Regions from separate parts of the Paraburkholderia sp. SUR17 genome, predicted to be linked through region 2. Evidence: predicted binding sites of a transcription regulator. Region 2 holds the regulator's gene; the other holds the start of a gene.

Region 1 (15,924 bases), 200 kb from region 2:
CGGCACGCGACGAACAACTGGCAGTACGCGATGTACAGCTGTCAGTCCGCGATGCACGATTGAACCACCGCGTGAACCACGGCGCGCCTCGCCGGCGTCGCCGTCACGGTAGTCGCACCGGCCTCTCCCTGTCTTTCGCCTTCGACGGGAACGGGCCGGCTATTTCAGCGTGAACGAGGGCAGGTGGAACGAGATGCCGATGTCATTTTCATCAGGATGGGCCGTGCGCCGCGCGCGGCGTTGGGCGAGTGCGACGCTCGTGGCCGCGTGTCTCGCGTTCGGCGGCTGCGCCTCGGGCATCAGCGGCGTGCAGGCCTATGCCGCGCCCGCACCCGTGCGGCCCGACGTGATCTACGTCTACCCGTTCGACGAGGCCACGGCGACCGTCCAGTTCGACAACAGCCTGAGCCGGCAGTTGAAGGCGTCGTTCAGCGGGACGTCCGCGGTGCAGCAGCAATACAACGAGGCGCTCGCGGTGCGCGGCCAGGTGGCGAGCGAACTCGTGCGGCAGTTGCGGGCGAAGGGGCTCGATGCCGTGCTCGCGTCGGTGCCGCCCTCGACGCTTTCGACGCCGCCCGGCAAGAGCGTGCTCGTGATCGAAGGCAGCCTCGACACGCTCGATGCCGGCCGGCGCAGCCGCCGCATGCTGATCGGCTTTGGCGCGGGCAAGAGCGAGGTGGAGGCGTCGGTGCAACTGCTGTATCAGCCGCGAGGCGGCGTGCTGTCGCCGTTGCAGCGCTTCGATGCCACTGCGGACAGCGGCAAGGCGCCGGGCATGGTCGCCATGGGCGGCGTGGGCGCGGCGGCGGGGAGCCTGGCGACGTCGGTGGCGACGAGCGGCGGGCTGCACGCAGTCTCCGAAGCGAAGCACGACACGTTCGAAGCCGAAGCGAAACGGCTGGCCGATTCGATCGCGAAGCAGGTCGTGGCGGCGGTTGGTGTGAAGGGCAAGAACGCGAATGCGGCGCCGGTGGTGCAGGGCACCCAGGCGCAGCCTGTGGCGCAGGCGGACTGAACGCGGGGCGATGCTCATTCGGTTTAGCGCTCAGCGCTTGGGATCAACCGTCCGCATCGTGACGGTCGCCGATACAGGCGCGGCACGATTCGCCATGCGATCGCGCGGGATATACGGATTGCCGCTCAAGGCTCGGGTTTGGGTTCCCACGGCGCGGCGTTGACCGTCCGCATCGTTCGTGACAGCGGCCGATACAGACCCGGCACGATTCGCCGTCCTCCCCGCGCCTGTCGCGGATGGTGGCCACCCCATTTGCTACGCGCCGGGCGAACCCGAGCGCGCCGGGTTTTGCCCACCGCCCGAACCCGGCGCCGTCGCACGCGCGCCTGCCTTGCCCGTTGCACGATTGCCCGCGGCATAACCCGGCCGCGCCGTTGCGCCGCGCACTTCGAAGTGCACGGCGTCGACGCTCGTGCCGCTCGCATCCACGAGTTCCAGCACGTGCCGCCCCGGCCACGGCAACCAGGTCACGCGGTCGTCGTGGCCGAGCGGCTTGCCGTCGAGCCGCCACGCGCTGCGCGAGGACGACCCGCTCTCGCGCTCGAAGACGATGCGCTGGCGCGTGGCGGGAATGTCCGGGTCGAGCGCGAAGAGCGTGCCATCCGTGGGCGAGCCGATGCGCGGCGCGCCCTTTCCTGGTTGCGCCGATTGCGCCGATTGCACCGACTGCGCTGCATGCACCCCTCGCGCCGCGCCAGCCGACGACGTTCCACGCGCTCCAGCCGGCGCGCCCGCCGCATCCGCTGCAAGTCCCACTACCGGCGTTTGCGTGCCGCTCAGGAACCACTCGTTGCGCGCGGGCTCCACGTTCTGCTCGAACGCGATGCGCGTCTCCACGACGCCCGCGGGCATGCGCGGCGCGTCGCTCGGCACGTGACGGTGCAGGTAGCCGGCCACGGCGGCCCAGATGGGCGCTGCGCCCGTCACGCCGGAGACGTCCCACATCGGTTCGCCGTCCGCATTGCCTACCCACACGCCGATCGTGTAGCGCGAGGTGAAGCCCACCGTCCAGTTGTCGCGCATGTCCTTGCTCGTGCCCGTTTTCACGGCCGAGAAGAAGCGCGTGGCGAGCGGGCTGTCGAAACCGAAGGTGCGGGTGCGTGCGTTGTTGTCCGCGAGCACCGTGGTCACGATGTAGCTCGCGCCCGCGCTGAACACGCGTCGCGGCGTGGCGGGCGCCGTCGCGTACGGCACAGTGGGATGACGCGGCAGGTCATACGTGGGCGACGCCACGCCGCCGTTGGCCAGCGCGCGATACGCGTTGGCGAGCGAAAGCAGCGTGATGTCCGCGCTGCCGAGCGCGAGCGAATAGCCGTAGTAGTCGCCGCTCTGCGTGAGCGGCAGGCCGAGCGCCGTGAGCGTGGTGGCGAAGCGGTGCGGCGTGACCATCACGAGCGTGCGCACGGCGGGCACGTTCAGCGACGACCCGAGCGCCGTGCGCACGCTCACCCAGCCCTTGAAGTCCTTGTCGTAGTTCTGCGGAATGTAGAGCCCGCCGCCCGCGGCGAGGTCGAGCGGCGCGTCGTCGAGCAGCGAGGCCGTGGTGAGGCGCCGTTCGTCGATGGCTTTGGCATAGAGGAAAGGCTTGAGCGTGGAGCCGGCCTGGCGGCTCGCGAGCACGGCGTCCACGTCGCGCGCGCCCGAGAGCCCGCCCGACGAACCCACCCACGCCAGCACGTCGCCCGTCGCGTTGTCGAGCACGACCACGGCGCCGTCGTGCACGTTGCGCCGATGCGCCGGCGCGTTGAGTTCGACGAGCGTGCGCGTGAGCGTGTCCGAGGCGAAGCGCTGAAGGCGGGCGTCGAGCGTCGTCGTGATGCGTGCCCCGGCCGCCGGACGCGTTTCGGCCGCGATGCGCCGCGCGAAATGCGGCGCGAGCGTGTCGGCTTCGGGCGAAACGGCGAGCACGGCGGGTGCGGGCCGCGCGAACGCGAGCTGCACGAAGCTCGCCAGATTCGCGCAGCGTTCGGGCGCCTTCATGTCGCGCAGAATCCGGCAGGCCCGCGCGCTCACGCGGGCGTAGGGCGCGTTGGGCGCGCGGATCAAGGCAGCGGCCACGGCGGCCTCGCGCTCGTCGAGGCCCGAGGGCGCCTTGCCGAACAGCGTGAGCGAAAGCGCCGAGAGCCCGATCGTCTCGCCGCGAAACGGCACGAGATTCAGATACGCCTCGAGAATCTGGTCCTTGCGCCAGCTGCGTTCGAGCCACAGCGCGCTCACCGCCTGCCCCGCCTTCTGCGCGACGGACCGCTGCCCGGAATGCTGGGGGTCGTCGCCGAGCAGGCCCGTGAGCTGCATCGTCACGGTGGACGCGCCGCGCGTGCGCGTGTTCCAGAGATTCGCCCAGGCCGCGGCGGCGGCGCCGTGCCAGTCGACGCCGCTGTGCTCGTAAAAGCGCTTGTCTTCGGAAACGACGATCGCTTCGCGCAGCGCCGGCGAGACGTCCGCGAGCGCGACCCAGTCGCCGCGCCGCTCGGTCTTGTCGATGCGCGTGCGTTGCAGCGGCGTGCCGTCGCGTGCGAGCAGCAGCCAGTCCGAACTGCGCCACTGCGCGCGCACGTCGTTGAACGAGGGCAGGGCGTGCGCGAGCGGCGCGGCAACGGCGAGCAGCGCGCAGAGGGTGGCGTGGGCAAGGCGCCGCGCCACTGCCCGCCCGTCGCCCATCGCGCGTTTCCCCTTCACTGCGCCACCGGCCGCACGACCACCGACGCATTCGGCAGCACCCCGAACGTCGAGGGCGCGTAGAGCGCCTCGACGCGCGTGGGCGGCAGTCCGAACGTGCCGACGTTGTTGAGCCGCATGGTGTATTCCACGGAGAATTTCCCCTTCGGCAGGTAATCGTAGTAGGCGCGATAACCGTCGAAGCCGCGCTCCACGAATGCCGGCCACGCGTCGCCCTGTTGCCGTTCGCCCTGCGTGGCGGCCTCCGAATCGCGGCCGAGGCCGGAGCCGAGAAGGGTCGCGCCCGCGGGCACCGGATCGTTGACGACCACCCAGGTCATGTCGGTCTGGGCATCGATGTCGAGGTGCACGCGCACGATGTCGCCGCGCGTGTACGTCCCTCTGGCCATGCCCTTCACCGCGGGGTCCACCGCCGTCACCGTCTTCGTGATGCGATAGCCCGCGGCGAACGGCGCCTTGAGCGCCACCGCCGCGAGGCTTTCGATGGTGGCCCACGGCTTGCCGGTGCCGTCCTGCGTGAGCGTCAACGAAAGCGCGCCGGGCGCTGTGGCGGGCGCGCCGCGCGCCTCGGCCGGCCACGGCAGCAACACGCTGCGCGTGTTCGCGGTCTTCGTGATCGCCGTAGCGGACGCGAAATTCGCCGCCGCCGATGCCGGCTGGCTCCACGCGATCGTCTTCGTGGTCGCGCCCAGTTGAAGCCGCGTCTGGCCGGTCACGGGCACGCTTTCGAAGGCGCGCGAGAAACGCTGCACGGCGAGCAGACCCCACAGGTTCGCCGTCGTGGTCTGCCACGCGCCGTTCTTCTGCATGCCGAGCAGGCCCGCGACGAGGCGCGGCATCTCGTCCTTCCACCCCGGTGCATCGACGAACGTGAGCGCCGTGCGCGCCGCGTTCGTTTCGGTGCCCGTCATGAGCCACCAGAGGTCGTCGCCGTCCGCGGTGGAGAAGGTGAGGCGCGTGCCCTGATACGTAAGGCGGGCGCGGATGATCTGCTCGGTCTGCGCGAGCTTGTCGTCGCGTTGCGGGATGTCCTTCACGCGCGAGAGGATCGCGTAGTAGTCGAGCACCGCGGAGGTGGGCCACTGGTTCGGTGCGACCTCGATCGAATCGAGCATGCTGGCACGCGCGGCACCGTGACGCGAAAGCGCCTCGATGGCGGCGAGCTTGCGCAGGTCCAGGTCCTTGCGCGGCGCCCAGAACTTGCGCTCGAGGCGGCCTTCCACGAAGGCGGCGAGACCGCTCTCCATCCTGGCACGCAGGTCGTCGGGCAGGGCGAAGCGCGGGTCGAGCTTCGCGGCTTCGTCCGTGACCGAGAGCAGGTACGCCGTGAGCGCGGTGCTGCCCGTGTTGCCGCTGTCGTCCGAGGGCGGGAAGTAGTTCGCCAGACCGTCGCGGTCCAGATACACCGGCATGCGCGCCACCACGGCCTGCCACTGCGCCACGTCGTTCAGGCCCAGCGCACGCGAAGTCTGCTGCTCGATGCAACTGTACGGATAGCGCTCGAACCAGCGGCGCACGCCCGGCAGCCCTTCGGAGAGCTTCGGCTGCAACGAGACCGCGATGCCGCCGCGCGGCACGCCGGCCTGCGTGGTGGTCGCATTCGGCGGCGCGGCCACGGGCAGCGAGAACGAGCCGTCCACCTGCGTGAGTGTGGCCTGCTGCACGGTGACGGGCACGGCCGCCGTAACGCGCTGCGTGACCTTCAGCGCATCGCTGGCGTGCGGTCCGCCCTGTTCGGCGGCGGCCACGTTCCAGGCGAGCGCGGCGGGCGACGCTTCGGACAAACCGTCGGGCGGCGTGACGGTCCACGCTACTTCGCGCGCGGAGTCGGCGGCGACGTCGACCGTTTGCGGCGCGAGTGTGAGGCCTGGCACGTTCGGCGTAACCACCACCTTCATCGCGCGCGCCGTCGTGTTGCGCACGGTGAATTGCGCGCGGAACTGATCGCCTTCGCGCACGAGCGGCGGCAGGCCCGAGATCAGTTGCAGGTCCTGCGTGCTGCGAATCGAAACGCTGCCCGTGCCGAACGTGCCGTCGCCCACCGCGGCGATGGCGACGATGCGAAAGCTCGTGAGCGAGTCGTTGAGCGGCACGACGAGCGACGCCTCGCCGTTCGCGTCCAGCGTCACGCGCGGGTTCCAGAGCAGCAGCGTGTCGAACAGTTCGCGCGTGGCGCCGTGTCCGCCGCCACCGCCCGCGGGCACGGCCTTGCGTCCGAAGTGCCGGCGCCCGACGATCTCCATCTGTGCCGTCGACGTCTCCACGCCGTAGGAGCGCCGCTGGAGCATGGCGTCGAGCACGTCCCAGCTGTCGTTCGGCATGAGTTCGAGCAGGGCTTCGTCCACGGCGGCCACGGCGATCTGCGTGCCCGCGGGCGCGGGCTTGCCGCCCGGCATCTGCACGCGCAGCTTGACGTGGGCCTTGCCGCGCACGGTGTAGGTCTTCGCATCGGGCGTGACGGTGACGGCCAGGCGATGCGCGGCCGTGCCTACCTTGATCTCCGCAAGGCCGTAGCGATACGCGGGTTTGGAGAGGTCCACGAGCGGCGTGGGCGCCTCGTACTGGCGCCCTTCGTACCAGAACGCCCGGGCCCATTCGATGGGGGCCTTCCAGCCCCACGTGAAGAACGAGTACCACGGCACCTCGTGAATGCGCCCGCGCAGCGCGAGCACGGAGACGTACACGTTCGGCCCCCACGCCTCGTTCACCTTGAGGTCGATGGTGGGGTCTTTGCCGTCCAGCTTCACGACGTGCGTTTCGATCACGCCTTCGCGTTCCACGGCGACGAGCGCCGTCGCGAAGCGGAACGGCATGCGCACCTGGAAGCGTGCGGTTTCGCCGGGCTCGTAGGCGGTCTTTTCGGGCAGCACGTCGATGCGGTCGGTGTTCTCGCCGCCGAACCAGAGGTCTTCCTCGCGCGTGACCCACACGGAAGTGGTCGCGGTGGACGCATTGCCGTCGCCGTCTTTTGCCGTCACGACGAGGTCGACGTTGCCCGCTTCCTTGAGCTTCGCGTCGCAGGCGAGCAGGCCGTGGTCATCGCTCTTGCCGCTGCACAGCGTGCCGAGGTCTTTCGTTTCGGTGTGGTTGTCGTACGCGTAGAAGCCGCCCACCATGCGTTTGCGCGACGTGATGGTGATGCGCGCGATACCGTGCACGTCGAGCGGCACGCCCGCGCGCGGCTTGCCTTGCAGGTCGAGCGCGAGCGCCTTCACGGGCACCGTGTTGCCCACCGACACCCATTGCCCCGACTTCACGCCCGCCACCACCGCGGCGGGCCACAGCGTGGCGCTGCCGCTGATGGTCTGCACTTCGCCGTTCGGGTCCGCGAAGGTGCTTTCGAGCGCGAGACGCTTCGGCGCATCCACGGCCGGCAGGTTCTTCAGCGTGAGACGGCCTGCCCCGTTGCGGTCCAGCGTGACGGGCTCCTTGTCGGCGATGAGCTTCGAGCCGTCGTCGGTGGATTGCTGCGATGCGCTGTCTTCGTCGTCGCTCGTGTCGGACGACGCGTTGTCGTTGCGCTTCACGTAGGGCACGAAGCTGTAGTCGGGATACGTGTCCGCGAACGCGGGCGAGGTGCTCTTAATGAGCGCGGAGACCTGCACGGGCAGGCCCGACGCGCCGCCGCCCGAGGTGTACTCGATCTGCAGCGTGAGCGGCGCTTCCTTCGCGGCCACGAGCGGGTGGGCCTTCTCGTCGCGCACGGCGATCGTGCCTTTGAAGACGGGCAACCGGAATTCCTCGACGCGGAAGCTGCCCGACGTGTAGCTGTGGCGCACGGCGTCGCCTTCGCCGCTGTCATTGTTGTTGTCGTTGTTATCGTCGGCGTTGCTCGATGCCTGGTCCGATGCCTCGCCCGATGCGGCATTCACGTTGCCGTCGTCGAGCGAGACTTCGTACTCGCCCAGCTTGGCCGCGGCCGGAATAACGAAGGTCGAGTCGGCGGTGTGGTCGGCAGCCCATTTGAGCGGCAGGTGCCAGGTCTGGCCGCTGCCCGTATGACGGATGGTGACGCGCGTCGGGTAGGTCTGCGGGAAGGCGAGGCCGTGCATCGTTTCGACGCGGATCAGGTGCTTCATCGACACCGTTTCGCCCGCGCGCAGCAGCGTGCGATCGAACACGGTATGGGCGCGCACGGTCTGATCGAGGCTCGTGTCGGTGGGCACGTTGAAGCGCCACGACTCGATGCCGCGGTTCCAGTCCGAACGCACGAATGCCATGTCGTGGCCCGTCTTCGGGTCGTCGATGCGCGCCGAGACGAAGAAGCCGCCAAAGGCGTCGTTGCCGCATTCGGCGCGTGGCGCGAGCGGCCCGGCGATCATCAGCACGCCCTGTGCATTGGTCTTGCCGGAAGCCACTTCGTCGCCGTTGCAATCGCTCACGTGGACATCGGCGTTCGGCACGGGCTGGCCCTTGTCGAGCGTCGTCACCCACACCGCGCTGTTTTCGCGGCCCTGCTTGAAGTGCACGCCGAGATTCGTGACGAGCACCGCGGTGCGCACATACATGGGCGCCTGTTTGCCCAGCAGCGACGCACCGAGCGCGGGCGACGCCAGTTCGATCACGTAGAAGCCGGGCTTCGTCACCGGCACGCCCACCACTTCGAACGGACGCAGCGCCTTGGGATCGGCCTTCGGCAGCGAAAGCGTTTCGATGTTGGCGCGGCCCGTGAGCAGCGAGAGCGAGCGCACGTCGATGCGGGGATTCTTCGGGTCGTCCTCGCTGGAGCCGTCCGCTTCGGCGCGCGGCTTCACGATCACGGGATACGGATTGTGATCGAGCAGATTCGGCATCGCCTCGGCAATTTCCTTGCGCGTCATCGTGTAGTTGTCGAAGCGCTCGACGTTGCGCATCCAGCTGCGAATGTCGCTGTCGGCTTCCACGCGCAGCTTCGAGAACTGCGCGTTGCCGGCGTTGAGGCCGGCAATGTGGAGATCCGCCTCGACGTTGCGCAGCGTGACGGGCACGAGCGCGGGCATGTCGGGCTCGGCAAAGCGTTCGATGATGCCGAACGTGCCCGACGAGAATTTCGCGAGCGGCGGCAGCGGGCCGGTCGTGGTCTTGAGCGGGAACAGATCGGCATTGCTGAGCGCGCGGCCGCTCGCGTCCTTGAGGCCGACGGGCAGCACGACGCTCAACTGGGCGCGTTCGGGCAATGGCGCCGCGAATTCGACGGTGCTGGTTTGCGGGTCTTTGTCGTCGGGCGAGAACGTCGGCTTGATATCGCCGTCGGGTCCCTTGAGGCGGAGGCGTTCGGCGTCGCTGCGCGCGATAGGCGCGTTGAACTGCACGCGCACGGGACGCAGCGGCGTGCAGGGCGCCCTGGCGTTTTCGCGTTCGCAACTGAAGCTCGCGGCGAAGGGTTCGCGCACCTTGAAGTCGAAGCGGCGTTCCACGTCGTTGCCAATGCCGCTCGGGCTCGCCACGCCCTTGCCGTAGACCAGTTGCGCCTTCGTGCCCGAAGGCAGGGCCTGCTGGCATTGCAGCGTGAGCACGCGCGCGGCTTCCTTTTGCAGACGGAAGCGCTTCAAAAGCGCCGTGCGCGTGGCGGCGTCCACATTGGTGACGGGAATGCGGTTGCCGAGTCCGCTCGACTCGCACCACACGTGCTGCTTAACCGAGGCATCCGTTGCCGGTCCGTTGAGCTTCAGCACGAAGGCCTGGTTTTCTTCGATCTCGTCGCCGGAGGGCTCGACGTCCTGCACGAACGGACCGCCTGTCTGAAACGCGTAGTGCCGTGGGCCCGTGAGCGCGTTGCCCGCCGACGACTTCAGCCCGTCCTTCAGGTCCACGGAACAGGCGACGCCAGGCGGCAGGTCAGCGGAGAAGTCCCAGGCCCAGGTGCGCTCGTCGATCCAGCGCGACTGGCCCGCGCTCGCGGAGGCGTCGTTGCATTTCACGGCGGCCGGTGCCGCGAGGTCGGGCGCGCCGAACGGCACCATCGCTTCGTCGAACTTGACGACGATCTGCCTGACCTGCGCCACGGTGCCCTGCGGCGACACGTGCGTGATGCGCGCCGCATCGGCCCGCCACGTCGTGGCGCCGAGAAGACCCAGCGCCACGATGGTCGCAGCGGTCGCGGTGGCCCAGAAGGCAGGTTGTTTGAGTTTGTTCGTGCCGCGTCGCATGCGTCGCGCTCCCAGGTTTCATTTTTCTTTCGGAATGACGGGCCGATTCTAACTGACGAAAGAGACGCTTCCAGTACGCATATCGGCGCGTGTCGATGCGCACGCGAAGGCGCCGGCCAAAGCCATTCCGTTGGCCAATTCTTTCCATTGCTTGACGGTCCAGGAAGGCGGCCCGTACACTCGCCCGCGAGTTTGCCGGGTCTCGCTGCAACCCATGCGGCGCTCGCCGTGAGTGTTTCCGTTGTGCCGCCATTGTGTCGCCGTTGTATCACCGTCAAGCGCCACGTACCGCCGCACGCTTATGCCGCCTTGAATTCCAACCGCAGGGAGTTGCCGTGCTCGAACGAGCGTTCCAGTTGTTCAACGATGAACCCGCCACGTCGCGCCGCCGCGTGGCCGGCATCTACGCCTTCCTGCTCGCGTTCAATGTTGCCGCCTGGGGCTGGGCCTTCGCGGTGTTTCACGACAAACCGGTGCTGCTCGGCACCGCGCTGCTCGCCTACACGTTCGGCTTGCGCCACGCCGTGGACGCGGACCACATCGCCGCTATCGACAACGTGACGCGCAAGCTCGTCGGCGCACGTCGCAATCCGCTGTGCGTGGGGCTGTTCTTTTCACTGGGGCATTCCACCGTGGTGGTGCTGATGTCGGTGGCCGTGGCCTGCGCGACCACACGCATCGCCGCGCAGTTTCCGCAGTTCAGGGCCGTGGGCGGCATGATTTCGACGGTGGTGTCGGCGTCGTTTCTGTTTCTGCTCGCGGCGGCCAATTTCGCGATTCTCAAGTCGGTGTATCGCACGTTTCGCGCGGTGCGGCGCGGTGGGGTGCTGGTGGAGGAGGATCTCGACCTGCTGCTCGCGCAGCGTGGCTTGCTGGCGCGTATCTTCCGGCCGCTCTTCGGGCTCGCGTCGCGCAGCTGGCATCTGTATCCCATCGGATTCTTGTTCGGGCTCGGCTTCGATACCGCCACGGAGGTCGCGCTCTTCGGTATCTCCGCGGCCCAGGCCTCGGACGGTCTCTCGTTCTGGTCGGTCATGGTCATGCCGGTGCTTTTCACGGCGGGCATGTCGCTGGTCGATACGACCGACGGCATCCTCATGACGGGCGCCTATCGCTGGGCGTTCGTGCGGCCTATCCGCAAGCTCTACTACAACCTGACGGTGACGTTCGTTTCGGTGGTGGTGGCGGTGGCGATTGGCGGCGTGGAGGTGCTCGCGCTGGCCGCCGACAAGCTCGCGCTCAAGGGGCCGTTCTGGGACACGCTCGCGCTGGCCTCCGAAAACTTCGGCCTTGTCGGCTACTTCGTGATCGGCCTGTTCGTGCTGTGCTGGCTGGTGTCGGCGCTCGTGTACCGCGTGAAGCGCTACGACGAGATCGAGGTGAAGGTAGCGGGGTGAGCCCGAGCGGGGCGGTCATGCCAGACCTCCGCTCGTGCCGGGTGTTGCCAGATGTTGCCGGGTGATGCCAGATGAGCGATGCCACATGAGCGACGCCAGATGGGGGACGCCCGGCGAGGGAAATACGGCGGGAAGGCGGCAGCCTACGGCTGTTGCCGGCTTTCGTCGCGCTGCTTGCGCACGGCGTCTTCGAGCATGCGCGTGATGTCCTTGAACGCGTCGCGCAACGCGACGTAGATGTCTTCGTTGCGCTCGTTGTTCGAGACGAGTTCGCGGCCCGGAATCGTGAGGTCGATGCGCACGTTGAACTGTTTGCCCTGGCTCTTGTGCTTCTCCTCCAGGATCAAACTGACGCGGCAGCGCATGATGTCCGGATAGATGCCGTCGAGCTTTTCGGCATGCCGGGTCACGGCGTCTTCCACGGCATCGGAGCGGTCCACGCCCTGAAACGAAATGTCCAAAGGTAGTTTCATTGTTTCGGTCACTCGAAGGTTGTCGTTGCTGGTCGCCGCTCGACCGTCGACGTCAGTCGCAGCGTGCGTGACCGATACGCTAACCGCCGCCGCCGCGGCCGGATTGACGTGCGTCAATTCCTCGAAGAACCGTGCCGATAGGGTTACGGAAAGGGTGGTCCGGGCGGTTGTCCGCGGTCGTGGCTGTGTTGCTGGTCCGGACGCAATGATCCGGATCACATGGGCGGGCCACCCCGACAGCCTATTTGCATGACGATGACGATGACGATGACGACGCGCACGACAGCGCGCGTGACAACGAGGAGCGAATCATGACCGCATTGGACCCACGCCAGATGGAAACCCTGCGCACGTTGCTGGTGGAGCGCGAGCGAACGGTTCGCGCGGATATCGGGTCGCGCGAGGCGCATCGCGCGGACGAACCCTACGCGGACATGGCCGGCAGCGCGCCCGACGAGGGCGACGAGTCCTCAGCGGATCTGTTCGCCGACATCGACCACGCGGTGATCGACCTGCATCTGGCGGAGCTTCGCGAAATCAAGGCGGCGCTGGCGCGCATGGACGACGGCAGCTATGGCACGTGCAGCGGCTGTGGCGAGCCGGTGGGTGAGGAGCGGCTTCTTGCCTGCCCGACAGCCACGCGATGCGCGCACTGCCAGGCCGTGCACGAAAAGACCTTCGGGCCGCAGGTGACGCGCGGTTTTTGAGACCGGCTTTTGAGACCGGCCGGTGAGCCGACCTGGTGAAGCGAGCGTTTGAACCAACACGGCGACCGCCCGGTGCTCGATGCGCCGACACATCACCTTTCGCGTGGGGGCGTTGCGAAGCGGGCAATCGAAGTTGGCATCGAGCGGCCTGCCGGAATGAACGCATGGACGAAGAAACTACACGGCCTGCGTTGCAGGGCCCCGCGACAGGGGCGGGCCGCACAGACGCCACGGCGCCCGCGCAGCCCGCCGCCATGCTGCCACGTTGCTACTGACCGCTCTGGTTCGGGCTATTCATATCGTTGCTCTCGCCGCCATAGTTGTCGCTGTTCGAGCGGCCCATGCGGGAATGGTTCGGTGGTGTGGCCCCGGTTCCCGTGCCCATGCCGCCGCCCGTGCCGGTCACGCCCGGCGAGCCGTAGCCGCTGTCGGTCGGGCTGGTGCCTGAGCGGCCCATCGTCCCCGCACCCGGCGACGTGCCCGGTGTAGCCACGCCGCCCGCACCGCCGGTCGTGCCGCCGCCCGCGCCCACCCCTGCGCTACCACCTGAGCCACCGCCACCCGCGCCCGCGCTGCCGGCGCCGCCTGCGCCGGCACCACCGCCCGCCTGAGCGAATGCGCCGCCCGCGAACGTGGCCACCGCGATCGATGCGAGCATTCTCTTCACTGAAGTCTTCATGATCGAATTCCTCCCGAAAGTCATAGACGAATTGCGCGTCCCAATCGAGGACATGCATGCAGAGAGTCCGCAAGGCCCGTGCCGCGACGAAGTGGCCGGGCGCTGCGCGGCGGGGCTGCAGGCTTGTGCGAGGCCGCTTGAAAGAGGCGCGCGAGGGATAGAGGAATCGACACGGGGGGACGTTCGAAGCTAACGGGGTACGGACCGGTCTACCCGCCGCGATCTGTTCCGATCACCGATCGTCGATGGCGTAGCGGAATGCCTCCGCCTATGCCGCACTGTCCGCCTGTTCGCCGCGCGACCGCTGCAGGGCGTGGAGCGCTTGGAGTGCTCGCGTGCGTGCATGCTGATGATCGACCATCGGCCACGGATAGCTCTCGCCGAGCCGCACCGACGCGGCCTCTAGTTGCGCCGGCTGCGCGCGCCACGGTGCGTGGATCGATGCATCGGGTAACCGCGCCAGTTCCGGCACCCAGCGCCGCACGTAGTCGCCTTCGGGATCGAACTTCTGCCCCTGCAGGACGGGATTGAAAATCCGGAAGTACGGCGCGGCGTCGGCGCCGGTGCCCGCGACCCATTGCCAGCTCGCGGGGTTGCTGGCTTCGTCGGCGTCCACGAGCGTGTCCCAGAACCAGGCTTCGCCCGCCCGCCAGTCCATGAGCAGGTGCTTGACGAGAAACGACGCCGCCACCATGCGCACGCGGTTGTGCATCCAGCCCGTGTGCCACAGCTCGCGCATGCCGGCATCGACGAGCGGATAGCCGGTCGTGCCGCGCTGCCAGGCATCCAGCGATTCAGGGTCGTCGCGCCACGGCATGGCATCGAACTGACGTCGGAAGTTCACGCGATCGAGCGGCGCGAAATGGTAGAGCAGGTGGTACGAAAACTCGCGCCAGCCCAGCTCGTCGAGAAACTTGTCGAGGCTTGCCGCAATAGGCGGGGCTGCGCGGCACGCGTCTGCCCCTGCCTGACGATCTGCTCGAGGGCCGGCGCGACTGGCCTCCAGCGCCGCGTACCACACCTGCCGCACCGAGAGATTGCCGAAGCGAAGATACGGCGACAGCCGGCTCGTGGCCTGCGCGCCCGGCGTGTCGCGGCCGATGGCGTAACCGGCGAGCGTGTCGGCGAGAAATTGCTGGAGCCGGCGCTGTCCCGCTTCTTCGCCGCATTGCCAGGTCTCGCGCAATCCGCCTGCCCAATCCGGCGCGCACGGCTGAAGTTTCAGGTCCGGGAGCGCCTTCACGCGCGAGGTGACGTGCTCCGGCACGCGAAAAAAGTCGATACGCCCTGGGGCTGGGCGGGGCAACTCCGGCGCATAGTCGTGCCGCGCCGCGCGCCAGTACGCCCCGAATACCTGGAACGGTTGACCGCCGCGGGTGGTGACGGTCCATGGCTCGCGCAGCAGGTGTCCGTTGAAGGTGAACACCTCGATGCCGCGCGCTTTCAGCGCCGACTTGATGGCGGCGTCCGTCTTTCGCTGCGCGGCTGAATAGCGGCGGTTCCAGCACACCTTGGCCGCGCCGGTCTGCGCGACGAACGTTTCGATGACCTCCTGTTCGGGGCCGTACAGCACGGTCAGTCCGCCACCGCGCGCTGCCAGTGCGGCATCGAGTTCGCGCAGCGATTCGTGCAGCCACCAGCGCACGGCGCCGCCTGGCGGACGCGCATCGTGCGGCTCCGGATCGTAGACATAGACGCAGACAACGGGGTGGCCGCTCGCCGCGGCGTATTCCAGCGCGGGATGGTCCGCGAGACGCTGATCGTCGCGAAACCAGACGACAACGGGCGGTTGCGAAGGGCGAGGCGAGCGGGACGGCATCGGCGGGTGGGGCGGTGAAGATGTGTGACAGTTTATCCGATTGCGTGACGAGTGTAGGGTATATCAATCGGAGTGAATCGGAAGATACGGGATTAAGTCTTGCAATGTCACGAGAATTCGTTTCAAAGGAGGCTCGTGCGCTATCATCCCTTCCCACGGGCTCGAAGCCCACCCATGTCCTCCAGGAATCAGGAGACCGCATGAAGACAAAGGCCAAGCCGGCGGCGGCCACATCCCGTGGCAATAAGGAACGCGTGAGCCCAACGGAAAGCGGGCACCGCTACCGCAGCGGCGAAGCGGCGCGGCTCGCGAACATGCCGCCTACGACGCTGCGCATGTGGGAACGGCGCTACGGCGTGATTGGTCCGTTGAAGAGCGAGTCGGGGCAGCGTCTGTATTCGGAGGACGACGTGCGCCGGCTCGTGCTGCTGAAGGCGCTCGTGCGGCAAGGGCATGCCATCGGTTCGGTGGCGCGCCTCGCTCACAATCAGCTGGAAGCGCTCTTGCAGACGCGGCCGGGCGGCGCCGTGGCATCCGCTCAAGCCGCGCACGAGGAGTCGGGACAGCGCGTGCGCATTGCAACGGTAGGCGCTGCGATCTCGCGTCGGCTGCGGGCCGCGCTCGAACAGACGCAGCGTGCCGACGCCGTGGAACGGCTCGACTTCTCAGGCCTGACCGAGGTTGGCACGGCAGCGGGGAAGGGTGCGTCGGCGGATGCACTCGTCATCGACGTGCTTTCGCTCACCCGCGAACTGGCTGCACAAGTGCTGGAGATGCGCGACCGGCTGCATGCGCGGATGGCTGCCGTCAGCTACGCATACGGCAACGCGCAGGCGACTGAAACGCTGCGCATGGGCGGCGTGCGGTTGTACCGCGCACCGATGAGTGCCGTGGAAATGCGCCAGCTCGCGGGCGACCTCTACGCGGGCGGCAAGGGCGAAGCGCCCGTGGGTCTGGAGAGCAACGGCGTGCGTGCGCCGCGCCGCTTCGATGACGAAACGCTGGAACGCGTGATGGCTCAGTCGTC
Region 2 (15,924 bases):
TCGTAGTAGTGGCTGCGCGCGAGCAGGCGCTCGGCGACTTTCACGGCGCGCGCCTGTTCGGCGTCGTCCGGTTGCGCCGACGCCGCCGCGCGCGCCTCGGCAAGCCGGCGCCGCGCGACGGCGGGCGCCGCAATGCGCGTGCTGCCGTACACCACGACCGTGTGCTCGATGGCCTGCTGTTGGAGCCGCTGCTCGGTCTTCCAGTAGTCGAGCTGCAACCGCACGCCGCACATTTCGGGGCTTTGCAGGAAGGCGGCGTCTTCGTCGGCTTGCAGATACGTGGGGCTCGTCACGAGCCGGCGCACGCGCGCCGGCAGCCCGAGCGGCAGCGCGTGGGCATCTACTGCACTCGTCGCACGCCGGTTGGACGCAGCGGGCGCTGAACTAAGGCGCTTCTTCAACATGAGCTTTTCAAGGTTCGTGGCCGGCGCCGATGCCGGCGGCGAATTCCACGATACGAGGCATCCGTTGCGCGCGATTGATCGTCGTCAAGGGCTCACCGCATGCACGTGGGCGCGCGTGCTGCGCGCACGCATGGCGCTGCGGACGTTCCCTGCGCGCATTCGCCTGCTTGACACATATCAACGGGAAAAGCGCGTGAGCGGCAATGATGTCTACAACGCTCAACCGTTCGATCCAATGCTTGAACGGCCTTCATGAGCAGTCTTCATGAGCAGCCCTCATGAGCAGCAACAGAGCGCCGCATCGAATGGCGGGAGGTAACCATGGGAATCGGCATGCAGATCGTCTATCTCGGCTTTGCTGGATCGGCACAGATAGAAGCAGAGGCCGGTGCCCAGCTCGTGCGCCTGTTTCGCTTTGCGAGCGGGCTTGCGGGCTGCCACCTCGCCATCGAACTCATGCGTTCGAACGGCGATCGCGATCATCCACGCTACGACGCGCGGCTCGATCTGATCACGCCTTCTCACGAACTGAAGCCCGTGCGTCATTGCACGAGCGACGATCCCAATACGGCGGTCAGGCAGGCTTTCGACGAAGCCGAGAAGCAACTGGAGCAGTTGGAGTTGGAGTCGGGGAAGCGGTAGCGCCGCGGCGGCGCGCGACAGAGCGGCAACGCGAAGGGGCGGTTAGCCCCTCTCCATCCGATTCGCCGCTTGATGTAACAACAGGACTAACGACAGGCGTAACGACAGGAGGCGAAAGATAGCGGCAGTCAGACCGGCCCTGCGAACAGGCCGCTTTCCGGCGCTGTCTTCATCTCGTCGACGCATTGCACGTGCCAGTGGCCGCTCACGGCCGGGTGGTGCGAATGCCGGTGCCACAGCACGCGCCCGGTTTCACCTTCGAACGGACCATTCGCCGCGCCCAGATCGAGCCCTTCGAGTTCGCAGAGCACGCGCTCTGTCGCAGGGTCTGCGATGCGCGTCGTGCCGTCTGTCGTGGCCAGGTTCCCCCACTCGGGAAGATGCATGCCGGCGTGCCCTTCGCGCGACCACTTGCGCGCCTCGTTGTCGAGCCAGAGGATCGCGTAGACCGCGGGATCGGTGCTGTCGAACGTGTCGAGATGGATGGTGATGCGCATGGCGTTCTCTCCAGTGGTGGGCGTGCAGTGCGCCTACTGCGTCATGACCCATTGGATCAGCGTATGGGCGTCCTCGGGCGAAAGCGGACCGCCGCGCTCGGGCGGCAACGGCATCGGCGTGTCGCCCCAATGGGCGCGGCCGCCCAGGCGCAGCTTCTGTTCGAGCATCACGGTGGCGTCGGGCACCTTGCGATAGCGTTCGGCGATCTGATGAAACGAAGGCGCGAGAAACGGCGAGTCCGACGTATGGCAGAACATGCAGTGCTGCTGATCGACCAGCTCAGTGGGTTCGGCCATCCGCTTCGTTTGCTGCGCGTGCGCCGCGCCGCTGCCGGCAAGCCCTGCCAGACCTGCAAAGCCCGCGAGCAACGCCGCGCAAGCGCTCATGTTCTTGTATGTGGCCTTCATGTCTCATGCTCCTCAATGACGCTCGATTCCGGATCCAGTCTAAAAGGGACGCCGGTTCAGTCATTGATGCGCGTCAAGGCGGTTGTGGCGCGGCGAAGGCGCGCGTTGGAGCCGGCCCGAAGGTGCCCTGAAGGTGCCTTGAAAGTGCCCTGAAGTTGCCCTGAAGCGGCCTGGCGCCGGCCTCAACCTGACATCGAGCCGGCCTTGATCCGACATTGAGCCGACATTGAGCCGGCAAGCCGCGACGTTGCGCGATGCCCTCACGACACCACGTCGGCAAGCGGCCGCCGCGGTGCGTGCATGGCATCGGGGCCGCGGCCGATGCGCAGCAACAGCTGCGGCGTGGACGTCGTGCCGAGCGCCGCCCGCAGCCGCTCGCGCAGCTCCGGCGTTTCGATGGGCTGGTTCAGATACGACGCGGTGTAGCCCTCGTGGACCGCGGTCAGCAGCAGGCGTTCGAGCGCCTGGCCCGTGGCGAGCCACGCTTCGGCGTTGTCGGCGCCGGTGGAGAGGGCCACGAGGAGCGGCGAGCCTTCCACGAGCCGGTGATGCGCCGCGGCCATGCCGCCGCCCACGTCGAAGGTGCGAATCACCGAGGTCAAGAGCGGCGCCGCGACGTCGAGCAGCGCGGGCACGCCCGCCGCATAGGCCGGCATGCCGTCGTCGCTGCGGCGCGGATGCACCCAGCTCGCCAGTTCGCGGCGAAAGCGCGCGTCCGCGAACTGAACGCGGTCGGCATCGGCGATGAGTTCGGCAATGCGCTCGCGCTCCGCGGGGGCGTCGATGCACGCGACGTCCGCACCCTCGGCCGCGCCGGCTTCGATCAAACGGCGCTGCGCGGCGGGCGGGACCGGTTCGTCGGCGAACGCGGCGCGCGTCGTCATGCGTCGCACGATGGCGGGAAAGAGCGCCTCGAGCGAGGCATCGCGATGGCCGCCGGGCACGATGCGCACGTGGGCCAGCACGTCGGGGTCGGCATGCGACGGAAACACCGTGATCGCGTAAGCGAGGCCGAAGTGCTGCAGCGCCACGCGCAGATTGAAGAGCGCCGCGCCGCAACTGATGATGAGTTCGCGGTCGAAGGGATCCACGACGGGCAGCGCGCGCAGGCGGTCGGCGCATAGCGTCACCGCGTCGCGGTCCACGATGAAGCGCCAGGGCTGCGTGTTGTGGCTCGACGGCGCGAGCACTGCGTACTGGAGCGCGAAGCGCAACTTTTCTTCGACGCCGGCGGACGGTGCGAGCCGTTGTTCGTCGACATCCCACGCGGCGGAACGCGTAACATGGTCCATCTGCGGCCTCCCTCGGCTGATACGGAAGATGAGCGGAACGTGCGGAATCTTCGCAATGAGTGCAACGAGCGGAATGCGAAGCCGCCGCATGCACGCAGGCACCGCGCCGCCATTCGATTTATCGTCGCAGCGCGCGGTGGGGGCGGAGTTGATGCAGGTCAGCGAAGGAGAGACAGCGTGCGCGCGATGGTATTCGACGGCTCAGGACCGTATCTCAAGGAAATGTCGTTGCCCGACCCGGTGCCCGAAGCCGGGCAACTGCTGATCGACATCCACGCGTGCGGCGTGTGCCGTACCGACCTGCACGTTGTCGATGGCGAGCTCACCGAACCGAAACGGCCCGTCATTCCTGGCCACGAAATCGTGGGCACCGTGGCCGCGTTGGGCGAGGGCGTAACGGGCTTCGCCGTGGGCGACCGCGTGGGCGTGCCGTGGGTTGGGCATACCTGCGGACATTGCCGCTATTGCCTCGCGCACCGCGAGAACCTCTGCGACGATCCGCGCTTCACGGGCTATACGCTCGACGGCGGCTATGCCGAGCGCACCGTCGCCGACAGCCGCTACTGTTTCCATCTGCCCGAGCGCTACAGCGACGTCGAAGCCGCGCCGCTTCTCTGCGCGGGACTGATCGGCTATCGCACGTTGAGCATGGCGGGCGACGCGCAACGTATCGGCATCTACGGCTTCGGCGCGGCGGCGCACATCGTTGCGCAGGTGGTGCGCCATCAAGGCCGCGAAGTCTATGCGTTCACGCGCAGCGGCGACGCTGCCGCCCAGGGGCTCGCGCAGCGTCTGGGGGCCGTATGGACGGGTGGCAGCGAGGAGACGCCGCCCGCGCCGCTCGACGCCGCGCTGATCTTCGCGCCCGTGGGCGCACTCGTCCCGCTCGCGTTGCAAGCGGTGGTGAAGGGCGGCACGGTGGTCTGCGGCGGCATCCATATGAGCGACATCCCCTCGTTTCCCTACGCGTTCCTGTGGGGCGAGCGGCGTGTGGTGTCGGTGGCGAATCTCACGCGCGAAGACGGCCAGGCCTTCATGCGCATTGCCGGCGCAGTGCCGCTCGCCATCGAGACAACGCCGTACGCGCTAACGGACGCGAACCAGGCGCTGGACGATTTGAGAGCGGGGCGCGTTTCGGGGGCGGCGGTGTTGGTGATGAGGTGAGCGTGGCAGGCGCGGCCTGCTTCGCTTAAAAACTCGATAGCCGCGGCAAGCTCGATGGGCCGGGGACCGCCCTGAACTTGCAGTCAAACGCCCTGGGGATGGGACGCCGCCGCATACCCCGCGGCAGCATCCAGGCATGCCGCGGCGATCTGTTCGACCACGGGTGTCCACTGTCCCGGCTCCGCTTGCCTGAACAAGCGCATCGTTCCCGGATACCAGGGCGAATCCGTTCGCCCGCGCACCCATCGCCAGTCGAGCCCCAGCGCCGGAAGCATGACCCAGCACGGCTTGCCCAACGAACCGGCAAGATGCGCGACCGCGGTGTCTACGCTGATCACCAGATCGAGCTGCGCGATGAGCGCCGCACTATCGGCGAAATCGGTGATGTCCGGTGCGGCATCGAGCACGAAGGGGCGGCCCTCGAGCGCGCTCACCTCGGCTTCCCCTTGGCCTTTCTGCAAACTCACGAAGCTGACGCCCGGCACGTTCAGCAACGGCCGCAACGTTTCGAGCGAGGGCAGGGACCGGTTGCGATCATTGCCGTGACCGGCATGGCCTTTCCAGACGAGGCCGATTTTGAGTCCCTTCAGCGGCGCCACCCGAGCCCGCCATGTCTCGACGAGCGCCGCATCCGGCTGCAGGTACGCGGCGGGGGGAATGGACCCGAGCGTGGTGCCGGCAAGATGCGCGATGCTGAGCGGCAACGTCCAGTAGTCGTACGGGGCGCGCGCAAGATCGGAATGGCCATCGACCACTGCGTCGATCCCCGGCAGGCTGCGGAACAACCGGTGCAGCGCCGGCGCGCAGGCGAGCGTGATCCACGCCGCGCCGCGCGCTTTCAGCAACGACAGATAGCGCCCGAACTGGATCATGTCGCCGAAGCCCTGTTCCTGCCAGACGAGCACGGCCTTGCCTTGCAGCGATTGCCCCTGCCATTGCGCGTAGGCAACGCCGGGCGGCGCCGCGGTCCGGTCCGTCAAAGCGGCGTCGTAGCGGGCTTCGAATAGCGGCCAGCCTTCTTCGAACCGGCCGAGGCTCAACAGCAGCGCGCCGAGCTTGCACCGGGCATCGGCGTAGTGGGGGTCGATTGCGAGCGCTTTCCGGTAGGTGGCTTCCGCTTCCTGCAAGCGCTCTAGTTCGACGAGCACCGTCCCGAGACTGTGAAGCAGAACCGGATGATCGGGAAACAGCGAAAGTGCCTGGCGGCAGGCGGCCTCGGCATCCGGCAAGCGGCCGCACGTCTTCAGCAAGGCACACAGATTGTGGTGCGCCTCGAGGTAGTCGGGGCGCACCGCCAGCGCCGCGCGGTAGCACGTCTGCGCCTCGGCAGATCGATCGAGACCATGCAGCAGCACGCCCAGGTTGTAATGCGCTTGAGCGCAGTGCGGGTCGGCTTCGATCGCCATCCGCCAATAGCGTTCGGCATCGAGCTTGTGATCCAGATGCAATGCGCAAGCCGCGGCCAGATTCAACGCTTGCGCCCGCTCAGCGCCATCGGGCACGCCCGCTTCGAGCACCGGTTCGAGTGCGCTCAACGCCGCGGCTACGTTGCCGCTCGAATAAAGCGAGACCGCCGTCTGGTATCGGTCGGCGCCCAAGGGCAGATTCGATTGTGCGGGGTCCATCGATGGTCTCGTTGTGTGCGTCGAACGTGATGGATCGGGATTCTACGCAGTTTCGCCATCAGGCCGACACACGAACCGCGCCTCGTCTCACCTGCGCCTGCCCACCCCCAACGCCACCCCGACCAGCCCCACCGAAACCGCCGCAAAAATCCCGTCCGCCCAGAGGTGTCCTACGTACCTCGACAGCACCGCCACGCCCACCGCCGGCAGCGAATTGCCGCTATAGCAGCACAACAGATACGCCGACAGCAGTTCAGCGCGATGCTCCGGCGGCGCGATGCGGTTGACCTCCTGGAGGCTGCCGCGAAATCCGTAGGCGGAGGCGATCCCGCATAGGGCGGTCGCCCCGATCAGCACCGCGATCGATCCGGCCACCTGCGCCCACAGCAGCAGCGCGAGGCTCGGCGGGAGCAGCCACAAGCCGGCGAACATCGTGGCACGGGCCGTGAGCGTGGGCGTCAGGACGACTGTGGCCGCGCCCACTGCAAACAGTTCGGCCACCACGGCGCCGCTGAGTGCGGGGCTATGCACGTGCATGCTGTTCGCGAGCAGGTTGGGCAGCAGCGCGGCGTAGAAGCCGAGCAGCGCGAAGGTGGCGAACGCCGTGACAGCGGGTGCCACGAACGCGGCGCGCGCTTGCCCAGGCACGCCGATACGGGGCCTGAAAGACAGCGGCTGGCTGGCGTGCGTCGAGTGCTCGACGGTCTCGCGCGTGCGCAGGGTGAGCGCGGCGGTCACGAACAGGATCAGCAGGTAGACCCCGTAGACGGTGCGCAGCGGCCACGGCGCGAATTGCGCGAGCAGGCCCGCCACCGCCACGCCACCGGCGAGACCGGCCAGGTTGACGGCTGCGGCGAGCCGGCTCGCTGGCGCCTTGTCTTTGGCCGAGTGCAGGTCGGCGATCCACGCGGTTGCCGTCGCCGCGCCCACGCCGATGGCGAGGCCGCTCGCGGCCCGCGCGATGAAAAGCAGCGCGGGATGGATGGCCAGCAGGAACAGCAGCGCACTCGTGCCGCCCACGGCGAGCACCAGCAGGCTCACGGGCCGCCGGCCGGCCTGGTCGGACACGCGTCCCATTGCGAGCAGCGCGCCCAGATTGCCCACCACATACGTCGCATAGACGAGCGTGATGGTCAGGTCGGACAAGCCGAACGCGCGCTGATAAAGCGGGTAGAGCGGCGTGACGAGGGTACTGCCGGCATAGAGCGTGCCGAGCAGCACGGCGGCCGCGACGAGCGATGCGTGACCGGTCAGCGCCGCGGGCTGCGAGAGGCGTGCGTGCATGGCGTCCTCCGCGGTGTAGATACCCCGACGAAGGCAGCAAGGCCTGTTCCGCCGCGGCGCGTCAGGCCTGTAGCTGGCGCGGTATGGCCCCGTGGGCGGGCGGTATGGCCCGGCATGGCCCGGCGGGGCCTGGCGCCTGGCTTGGCGCAGCGCCACGCGGCGTGGCGTGGCCTGGTCCGGCCCGGCCCGGCCCGGCCCGGCCCGGCACTGCGGGCCACATCGGCACGGCCCGCGCTCAGACGGTGCTTTTTGCCGCCTGAATTATCTTCCAGCCGTTGCCGGCGGGGTCGCGAAAGCCGGCGTCCACGCTGCCGAAGCGGTCCACCGGTTCCTGGGTGAACTCCACGCCGCGGGCTTTGAGTTGCGTGTAGCTGGCCCGGCAGTCGTCGACGGAAAGCACGAGCGGCGGCATGGCGCCCTTGGCCACCATGGCGAGCAAGGTTTGCGCGGTGGCGGCGTCGTGGATGGGCGGCCCAGGCAGAAACAGACCCAGCTGGAACGACGGCTGGTCAGGGTGCTGCACCGTGAGCCAGCGGTACGGGCCGTTGCTTACGTCCGTATGCACGCGAAAGCCGAGTTTGTCGACGTAGAACGCGAGCGCTTCGTCCTGGTTGTCGACGTAAAGGCCCACCACGTTGATGCCCTGATTCATGACGCCTCCTCCTCCTGGGTAGATGGCGCGAATGTAGCGCCGGCCGCGCGGCGGCGCTTCTCCAAAACTGCGATGGTGAGGTCGGGACGCTGCGCGGCCTTCAGCACGCAGGCGGGGATGCGCTCCAGTTCGCGCGTGCTGGCCGGCTCCGTGCGTGTCGCGGCGCGCAGGGTGCCGGGGCTTTGGCCCGTGACATCGCGAAACACGCGTCCGAACGTGCCGAGGCTCTCCCAGCCCGTGGCGAAGGCGATCTCGGTGACGCTCAGTTCGGTGTCGCGCAGCAGGGCGATGGCCTGCTCGATGCGACGCGTGAGCAGATAGCGGTGCGGCGGCACGCCGAAGGCACGCTTGAACGAGCGCGCGAAGTGGGCCTCGGAGACGCCGCTGACCTGCGCAAGACGCCCGACGGGCCAGGCCTCGTGCGAGGCGGCGTCCATGCGGTCTTTGGCGCGCAGCAGGCGGCGGAGCAGGGCGGGGTCTTCGAGGGCGCCGTCGGTTGCCGAAGCAGGACACAAAGCAGGCGAGGCGGCACGACGGTCTGATCGGGCGGGCATGCGTCTTCGGACAGTGAGTGGGCTGGCGGGATGCCGTAGTTTAGGCTGCATCGTGTGGCAGGAGTGAAGGTGGCAGGGGCCGCCGAAGCTGGCCGGGCCTCAGGCCCTATGCTGCGCGGCACCAGACAGCACCAGTTGTCCCCAGATCAGCCCCAGCCGAATGGCAGCAGTCTGGCGTTTTGCCCGGCCTTGTCCTGCCGGCAGCGCGATCCCGCCACACGTAGTACGCTTCGCGCCAGAGCCCTGCCCGCCTGTCATTCCCGAATTGGACCGCCATGCCCTCACATTTCTCCTGCACGATGTGCGGCCGCTGCTGCCGGGATCTGCGTCTTCCGTTGAGCCTTGCCGAAGCGGCGGGCTGGCTGCGCGACGGCGGAGAAACGCAGTTGCTCTGCGACGCGATTCCGTGGCCCGTCGAGCCGGCCGCCGACGATCGCCTCGCGGCCTACAAGTTCAGGCGTTCCTTCCCGGCGATGAGCGGCACGCTGCCGTTACGCGTAATCGTGACCGTCGTGGCCGCGTTCGACGGGCCGTGCCCGCATTTGCAAGCCGACCTGCGCTGCGGTGCGTACGATCGCCGGCCGCGCGTGTGTCGCATTTATCCGGCGGAGATCAATCCGTTCATCGAGCTTCAGCCGGCCGCCAAACTGTGTCCGCCCGAGGCATGGGATGAACGTCATCCCGTGCTCGAAGTGGCGGGGCGTTATGCGGACCCGTCGCTCGTGGCGACTATCGAGGCTTTCCGCGAGGCCGATATCCACGACGTCGGAGCCAAACGCAAACTCTGCGACGTGCTGGGCGTGCGCACGGCGGCGTTGGCGAACGAGGGCTTTGTGGTGATCGCGCCGGGGCGCGAGCCGATGGCGAATGCAATCGCTGCGGCAATGCGCGAGGACGAAGTCGTTGGCGAAGATGCGAACCCGGCATCGTGGATCTTGATTTCGAACCGTCGCAGCACACGTGACACGTTGGCTTCCGTCGATGCAGAGGCACGCGCACCGGACGCCTTGCCCGACCTGCACGAATACCTCGGGTTTCACGCGGCAAGCGGCGAGTGATTGGGCGGGGGTGATGGTGGCCGGCGATACGGCGCATCGCGCAAATCGCGGCCGACAAAATCAAACAGCCCAAAAAAAAGACGGCGCATTGCTGCGCCGTCAAAGCACACACCTCTTTCGAGGCACTTGCACCCACTCATTCGCCGGAACCATCCGGCTAACCTTACGTCCTCAACATTGGCCGCACTGTCATGCGCGGCCAACAGACATGCTGCGTACTGCCGCGTGCAACGCTCACACGCGGGCCAGTCCTTCCATATTCGTGATGCGGATCTGCTTGCCGTGCGTATCGACGAGCTTCTCGCGCTGGAACTTCGAGAACATCCGGCTGACCGTTTCGAGCTTCATGCCCAGGTAGCAGCCAATTTCTTCGCGCGTCATGCGCAGGTGGAATTCGGAGGCCGAGTAGCCACGCGACTTGAAGCGGCTCGACAGATTCAGCAGGAACGTGGCGAGGCGTTGCTCCGCGCTCATCGTGCCCAGCAGCATCATGAGGCCCGACTCGCGGACGATCTCGCCGCTCATCATCTGGTGCACGTGATGCTGCATCGACTTCACTTCGCGGCACACCACTTCGAGCAGGCCGAAGGGAATGATGCAGACCTGGCTGTCTTCCAGCGCGACGGCGTCGCAGCTGTGGCGGCCCGCGTAGACACCGTCGAGGCCCATCGCATCGCCGGCAATCTGGAAGCCCGTGACCTGCTCGCGGCCATCGCGATGAATCACCACGGTCTTGAACGAACCGACGCGCACCGCGTAGATGCTCTGGAACGCATCGTTGCCGCGATACAGCGCTTCGCCGCGGCGCACGTTGCGCGTGGTGCAGATGATCGAGTCGAGCCGTTCGAGCTCCGCCGTGGTCAGGCTGGGCGGCAGGCAGATGGCGCGCATCGAGCAGGTGGAGCAGCGCGTCACGGCGCGCTTGGCGGTGTCGGCACGCGTATCGGCCGGTGCGTCGACAGGGGCAATCGGGTACGTCTGATAGCCGGTGTGGGGCGAGCCAGACGAAACAGCTACGTCGCAGGCGGTACTCGAATACATGTCAATCTCCTAGGCGACAGCACGCGTGCGATGCGTGCGGGCAATTGCTTCAACGGCGCTGCGGGCTTCTTCGAATTCGGCTGTCTTGTCGAAGAAGTACTGCGCTCCCGCCGCGAGGCTTGCTTCGCGAAATGCCGGACCTGCGTGATTCGTCAACATCATCGTGACCACAGGCTGGTTCGCTGCGGTAACGGCTTCAATCAGTTGGAGGCCGTTGCCTTGCGCGAGCCGTAGATCGGCGATCACGAGATCCGGGCAGGATGTTGCAATTCCTTCGAGCGCGGCGGATACGTCTTCCGCTTCTCCCACCACGCACACTCCGTCGATCCTGCCGAGCGAGAGCGAGATTCTTCGTCTCACCGGTACCGAGTCTTCCGCGAGGAAGACTTTCAGCTTGGCGGACCGTTCTGATTTCATGGGTGCAAGTATGGTCTGCGATTCACGGAATTTAAATCGGCGACGGTTGAACTTTCAGTAGGGCGGAAGGAATGCGTGTAGGTCGATTCCTACAGCGGGCGGGGTGTTTGCCGGGCGGCCGGTGTGCCCTGTGAGGCCTTGAATGCGGCGATATGCCGCCGTTCGGCTGGCTCGCGCTTTACTGCGCTTCATGCGCGATTCATCAGCGCTTTGGTCGATCTTTTTAGTCGGTCTTTCTAGTCGGTCTTTTAATCAGCGCTTTTATGAGCGCCTTGAGGAGCGTTGCGCAGGCGAGCGTGAAACGAACCGGAACAGGTTGCCCGCGCAACGGCAGGAGAGTGGGCAGCAGAACGCAAAGCGACGACGCAGGGCATACCTTCGCGCCTTGCGGTTTTCGTCAGACTTCGTCGTTGTCGTCGAACAGCTTGTGCCGCATCGCATAGCGCACCAGCGCGGCTTCGTGCGGCATCTGCATCTTTTCGAGAATGCGCGTTTTATAGGTGCTCACGGTCTTCGCGCTCACGCATAGCTCCTGCGCGATTTCGGAGATGCTCTGGCCCGCCGCGATGCGGCGGAACACGTCGAACTCGCGGTCGGAGAGGCGCTGGTGCGGCAGCGTGTCCGCGGGCTCGTTGAGGCTCTGCGCGAAGCGCTCGGCCATGGCGAGGCTCACGTAGACACCGCCCGCGGCCACCTTCGTCACCGCGGAAACAAGCTCCGTGCTGGCACTTTCCTTCGTGAGATAGCCCGACGCACCCGCCTTGAACGCACGCACCGCGTATTGCTGCTCGGCATGCATGGTGAGCACGAGAATGCGCAGATTCGGTTTCTCGTCCTTGATCTGCCGGATCAGTTCGACGCCGTTGCGCCCCGGCATGGAAAGGTCGAGCACGAGCACCTGCGCTTCGGTGGAGCGTGTGAGCGCAATCGTCGTCGCGCCGTCCCACGCTTCGCCGGCCACCTCGAAGCCGCTGGCGTTCTGCAGGATATGGCGCAGCCCGTCGCGTACCAGCGTATGGTCGTCGGCGATCAGTACCTTGATCATGAAAGTGTCTCTTCCTGTTGCACGGCCTCGCGAGGGAAGGTGACGGTGAGGGCGAAGCCCTTGCCGTCGGCCGTGTCGATCGCAACCGAGCCGCCCAGCATATGGGCGCGCTCGCGAATGCCGATGATACCGAACGACTTGCCGGCGCGACCGTTCGTCCCATTCGCAAAGTGGGTACTGCCCGGGGCGTTGGCGCCGTCTGCGCCGGCAGGGTGGCTGCCGCGTCCGTTATCGCTCACGCGCAGCACGCAGAAGTTGCCCTCCACGCGCAGCATGAGTTCCACGCGCGTGGCCTCGGCATGCTTGGCGACATTGGTGAGGGCTTCCTGGACGATGCGAAAGAGCGTGGTCGCGCTCGTGCGCGAGAAATTCGTGTCGCCGGGGGCGATGCGCCGGTCCACCTCGATGCCGTAGCGGTGTGTGAAGTCGCCCGCGAGCCAGTCGATGGCGGGCAACAGGCCCAGGTCGTCGAGCATCACGGGACGCAGGTCGGCGGCAATGCGGCGCACGGAAGCCACGGTGGCGTCGATGAGCCGCCGCATGCTGCGAAGCTGCTCCAGCGTGTCGGTGCTTGCGCCGGAATCGGGCCCCACCATGTGTTCCAGCGCGGAGAGATCCATTTTCAGGGCGGTGAGCTGCTGGCCCAGATCGTCGTGCAACTCGCGCGCGATGCGGGTCTTTTCCTCTTCGCGCACGTTTTGGAGGTTGGCGGAGAGTTCGCGCAATTCCTCGCGCGACTGCTTGAGATCGTTTTCAGCGCGCACGCGCTCGGTCACGTCGCGCAGCATCACCGTATAGAGCTTGCCGGTGGCGTCGCGGATCTGCGAGATCGAGGCTTCGATGGGGAATTCCTCGCCGTTCGCGCGCAGGCCATACAGCACGCGCTGGCGGCCCATCTGACGGTCGGAGACGCCTGTCACGCCGAACTGCTCGACGTGCCGCGCATGGCCTTCGCGGAACCGCTCGGGCAGAAAGCGCGCCAGCGGGGCGCCGATGGCGTCCATCGCGGAACAACCGAACACGCGTTCCGCCGCGGGATTGAAGATCACTATGCGCTGCGATTCGTCGATAGTGATGATGGCCTCCATCGACGAGCGAATGATGCCCATCATGCGGGCCTCGTTGAGCGTCGACTGGGTGCGCGATTCGCCCGCCACCTTGCGCGAGTCGGCATAGAGGCGCGCGAGCACGAGGACGAGCGCTGCGAGCACGAGCGAAGCGACCACGCCGGCCACCGCTACCGTCGTCTCCACGCTGGCGTTGGCGGCCGCAGCCGCACTGCCGGCCGCCGACCAGGCCAGCGTAAACGTCGTGCCGCCGAACGAGAGCACGGTGGAGCGATGCAGCGCGTTCGTGGACGACGTGTTCTCTTCGTCGCCGCTCGCGGTCGCGAAGACGGGCGCGGACGCCTGGCCCGTGTAGACCTGCAGGTCGAGGCCGCGCTCGCCGAAGCGGGCGGGGTCGAACAGGCGGTCGGGGTCGAGCCGGGCGAACAGGATGCCGGCGAGGTGGGCCTGCCGGTCCGTGGCCGTTGCCGGCGTGGCCGGGGTGCCGTACACCGCCAGATAGAGCCACAGCGGGGGGCGCTCGTCGGCGTTGTCCTGCGGCCCTTGGCCGGGGCCAGGCGCGGCCAGCGCTACCTGCGCCGATTCCACCGCGCGCGAAAGCGCGACGCGGCTGTCAGGCGTATTGGGCAGCGCGAAAGCCGGGGCGTCTTCGGCCGCGGGGGCGACGAGCGTAGCCGTGAGGGGCGCGGATGCTTCGGACGCGGCGCCGGGGAAGGTGCGGCCGCGCACGTCGGCGTAGCCCAGCACGCGTACGGGCGAGCGGCCGCCCTCGAGATCGAGCCGGTTGACATATTCGCGCCATGCGGCCGACGTGGGCGCCGGGACGGCACCCATCAGCCCGCGTGCGCCGTTCAGCACGGCGGCGCTGGCTGCGAGTTTCTGCTGAAGGACTGCGGTGACGCGCGTCGTGCGCTGCTCGAAGCGCGTTTCTCCGGCATGCGAGAGTTCCTGCTGCACGACCCACAAGGTCGCGAGCGTAGCGAGCAGCCCCGCCACGAGTGCCACGGTGGCTGCCAGCATGGGTTGCCGCGACAACCGCGGGCCGTTTCTGGCCGCCGCGGGGCCGGCGGATTGGGGACTAGCGGTCATGTGATTCCCGCCGTATCGAGCTCATAGGGACGCAGTCTCATGTCTGGATGCGGTGTGAATGTACGTCTTCGCGGGTTTGCGAATGCAATACCCGCTTCGATCAAGGAAATTGTGAGCGAATTGTGACTGTTTTACACGGCTTGCGCCAGTCCGAAGGCCGCCCCGCGCCGGTCAGCGGGAGATCGGGCGGCTTTTCGCAGGCTTCTGGCGCACTTTGCGCGGGGGCGCGCCGGCGGTCTGCCGGAAAGCGGATGCATAGGGAATGCATATCTGCCGCATTTCTGTTCTGGTTCGTTGCGGGCTGCACGCGAGGGCCTTGACCCCTCTTGCCGCTTGATCCTCGTCAACGACGCGGCCGGCCCCATCGCCAGACTGCTCGTTAAGCGCACTGCGCATCATCGCGTCGTGATGGGAGATGCGACGCGCCCTCTGCATTCAACGTCAAGGGCCTGGCCCGGGAGGCAAGATGTACAAGCGGATTCTGGTAGCGATCGACGGCAGCCGCAGCGCGCGGCGGGCGCTGGACGAGGCCGTAAAGATTGCTCAGGCGAGCGGGGCCGTGGTGGCGGCCGTCTATGTGGCGGAACACCACGCGCAACTCGTGGACGTCAACACGCCGTTCGCCGAGGACGTGCCGGCGGACACGCGCGGGGGCTCGGCAACGGCCGCGCTCGAGGACGCCGAAGAACGCTTCCGCCAGCAGAAGGTGCAGGGCACGGCACGCGCCGTGGACGCCTACGGCGAAGACGTGGCCACGGTGCTGCGCCGCGCCGCGGATGAAACCGAGGCGGACCTGATCGTGATGGGCACGCGCGGGCTGCACGGCTTGCGGCGCCTGCTGCTGGGCAGCGTGGCCGAGGCCGTGCTCAGGACCGTGGACAGGCCGGTGCTGGTGGTGCGGTATGACGCGGAGGCTGAGGCGAGTCGTTGAGTGTGTGCAGGACGGCGGATGGTGCGTGGAACGCGGCTGATGGGGCCGCGTTCTGGCAGATGTGAGCAGGGTGGGCCTCCACGGCTTTGGCGGTTGATTAGGTTGATTAAAGCCTCAGACGAATCGGTCGTTAACTTGAGCCGCGACGTGGGGCCGAACGCTCGGCGCCGCCGTCGCTTCGCGAAGCGACTCGGTTACGACCCATACAAATCAAAAGAGAGGGCTACCCATCCCCGGCATTCCGGCCAGTCCGGCTGCGCCTGACGAGGCCTCCCTCTCAACGGATGAACTGCATGAGCAGATTCAGGCGGCACGCGCGGACCTGATACGGTTGGCCTGCGACCTGGCTGACCGCGAGGCCCCGCGCTGACGCAGGGGGCTGCGAGGGAGCCCAGGCCGTCTTTCGCCTTTCCCCGCGAACGGACCATGCGTCCCGATGGCGCGCCGTCCGATGCAACGGGCACCGTCTTTGTCAAAGATGGTTAGCGGCCATAGACACCCCCGCACCTGCTCCGGTATGACTGGCAGCTGATCTGTCATTCATTTCCTGCCGGACAGGGAGAGCACCGTTGACTCCTGCAACAGCGTATTCCGATGCCGCCGCACGCGCGGGCATCAACATCCACCCGTTCTACAGCCTGGACCTGAAGGGCACACCAGCCGCAGCGCTCGCGGACGTCTACGCGTTCGACGGCGAGCGCGGCATCGGCGAACCGACGAAGTACACGATCCGGTTCACCCATCCCCGGCACGA

The links. The regulator FNR, encoded in region 2, switches genes on or off when oxygen is low (the NO sensors DNR and NnrR bind a similar motif). The targets are predictions, from matches to a motif close to TTGATNNNNATCAA.
Region 1: a site for FNR is predicted at 11,796-11,809, ahead of P2869_RS23805 (TraR/DksA family transcriptional regulator). Genes of this name have one in related genera too.

The regions. Positions count from the first base shown of each region.
Region 1 covers NZ_CP120509.1:1,426,557-1,442,480, forward strand. The annotation lists gene P2869_RS23780 (DUF4410 domain-containing protein) at 200-1,015, shown strand; gene pbpC (penicillin-binding protein 1C) at 1,271-3,676, opposite strand; gene P2869_RS23790 (Ig-like domain-containing alpha-2-macroglobulin family protein) at 3,691-9,822, opposite strand; gene P2869_RS23795 (HoxN/HupN/NixA family nickel/cobalt transporter) at 10,158-11,219, shown strand; gene P2869_RS23800 (HPF/RaiA family ribosome-associated protein) at 11,363-11,692, opposite strand; gene P2869_RS23805 (TraR/DksA family transcriptional regulator) at 12,004-12,399, shown strand; gene P2869_RS23810 (hypothetical protein) at 12,668-13,078, opposite strand; gene P2869_RS23815 (deoxyribodipyrimidine photo-lyase) at 13,347-14,897, opposite strand; gene P2869_RS23820 (MerR family transcriptional regulator) at 15,098-15,924, shown strand, end outside.
Region 2 covers NZ_CP120509.1:1,626,456-1,642,379, reverse strand. The annotation lists gene P2869_RS24710 (TIGR00730 family Rossman fold protein) at 1-404, opposite strand, end outside; gene P2869_RS24705 (hypothetical protein) at 421-660, shown strand; gene P2869_RS24700 (hypothetical protein) at 726-1,046, shown strand; gene P2869_RS24695 (DUF3564 domain-containing protein) at 1,175-1,543, opposite strand; gene P2869_RS24690 (c-type cytochrome) at 1,577-1,951, opposite strand; gene P2869_RS24685 (nitroreductase family protein) at 2,212-3,243, opposite strand; gene P2869_RS24680 (zinc-dependent alcohol dehydrogenase family protein) at 3,421-4,407, shown strand; gene P2869_RS24675 (tetratricopeptide repeat-containing glycosyltransferase family protein) at 4,491-5,942, opposite strand; gene P2869_RS24670 (MFS transporter) at 6,120-7,316, opposite strand; gene P2869_RS24665 (VOC family protein) at 7,552-7,968, opposite strand; gene P2869_RS24660 (AraC family transcriptional regulator) at 7,965-8,522, opposite strand; gene P2869_RS24655 (YkgJ family cysteine cluster protein) at 8,798-9,580, shown strand; gene fnr (fumarate/nitrate reduction transcriptional regulator Fnr) at 9,815-10,621, opposite strand; gene P2869_RS24645 (response regulator transcription factor) at 10,631-11,038, opposite strand; gene P2869_RS24640 (response regulator transcription factor) at 11,436-12,083, opposite strand; gene P2869_RS24635 (PAS domain S-box protein) at 12,080-14,170, opposite strand; gene P2869_RS24630 (universal stress protein) at 14,706-15,170, shown strand; gene P2869_RS24625 (DUF2345 domain-containing protein) at 15,740-15,924, shown strand, end outside.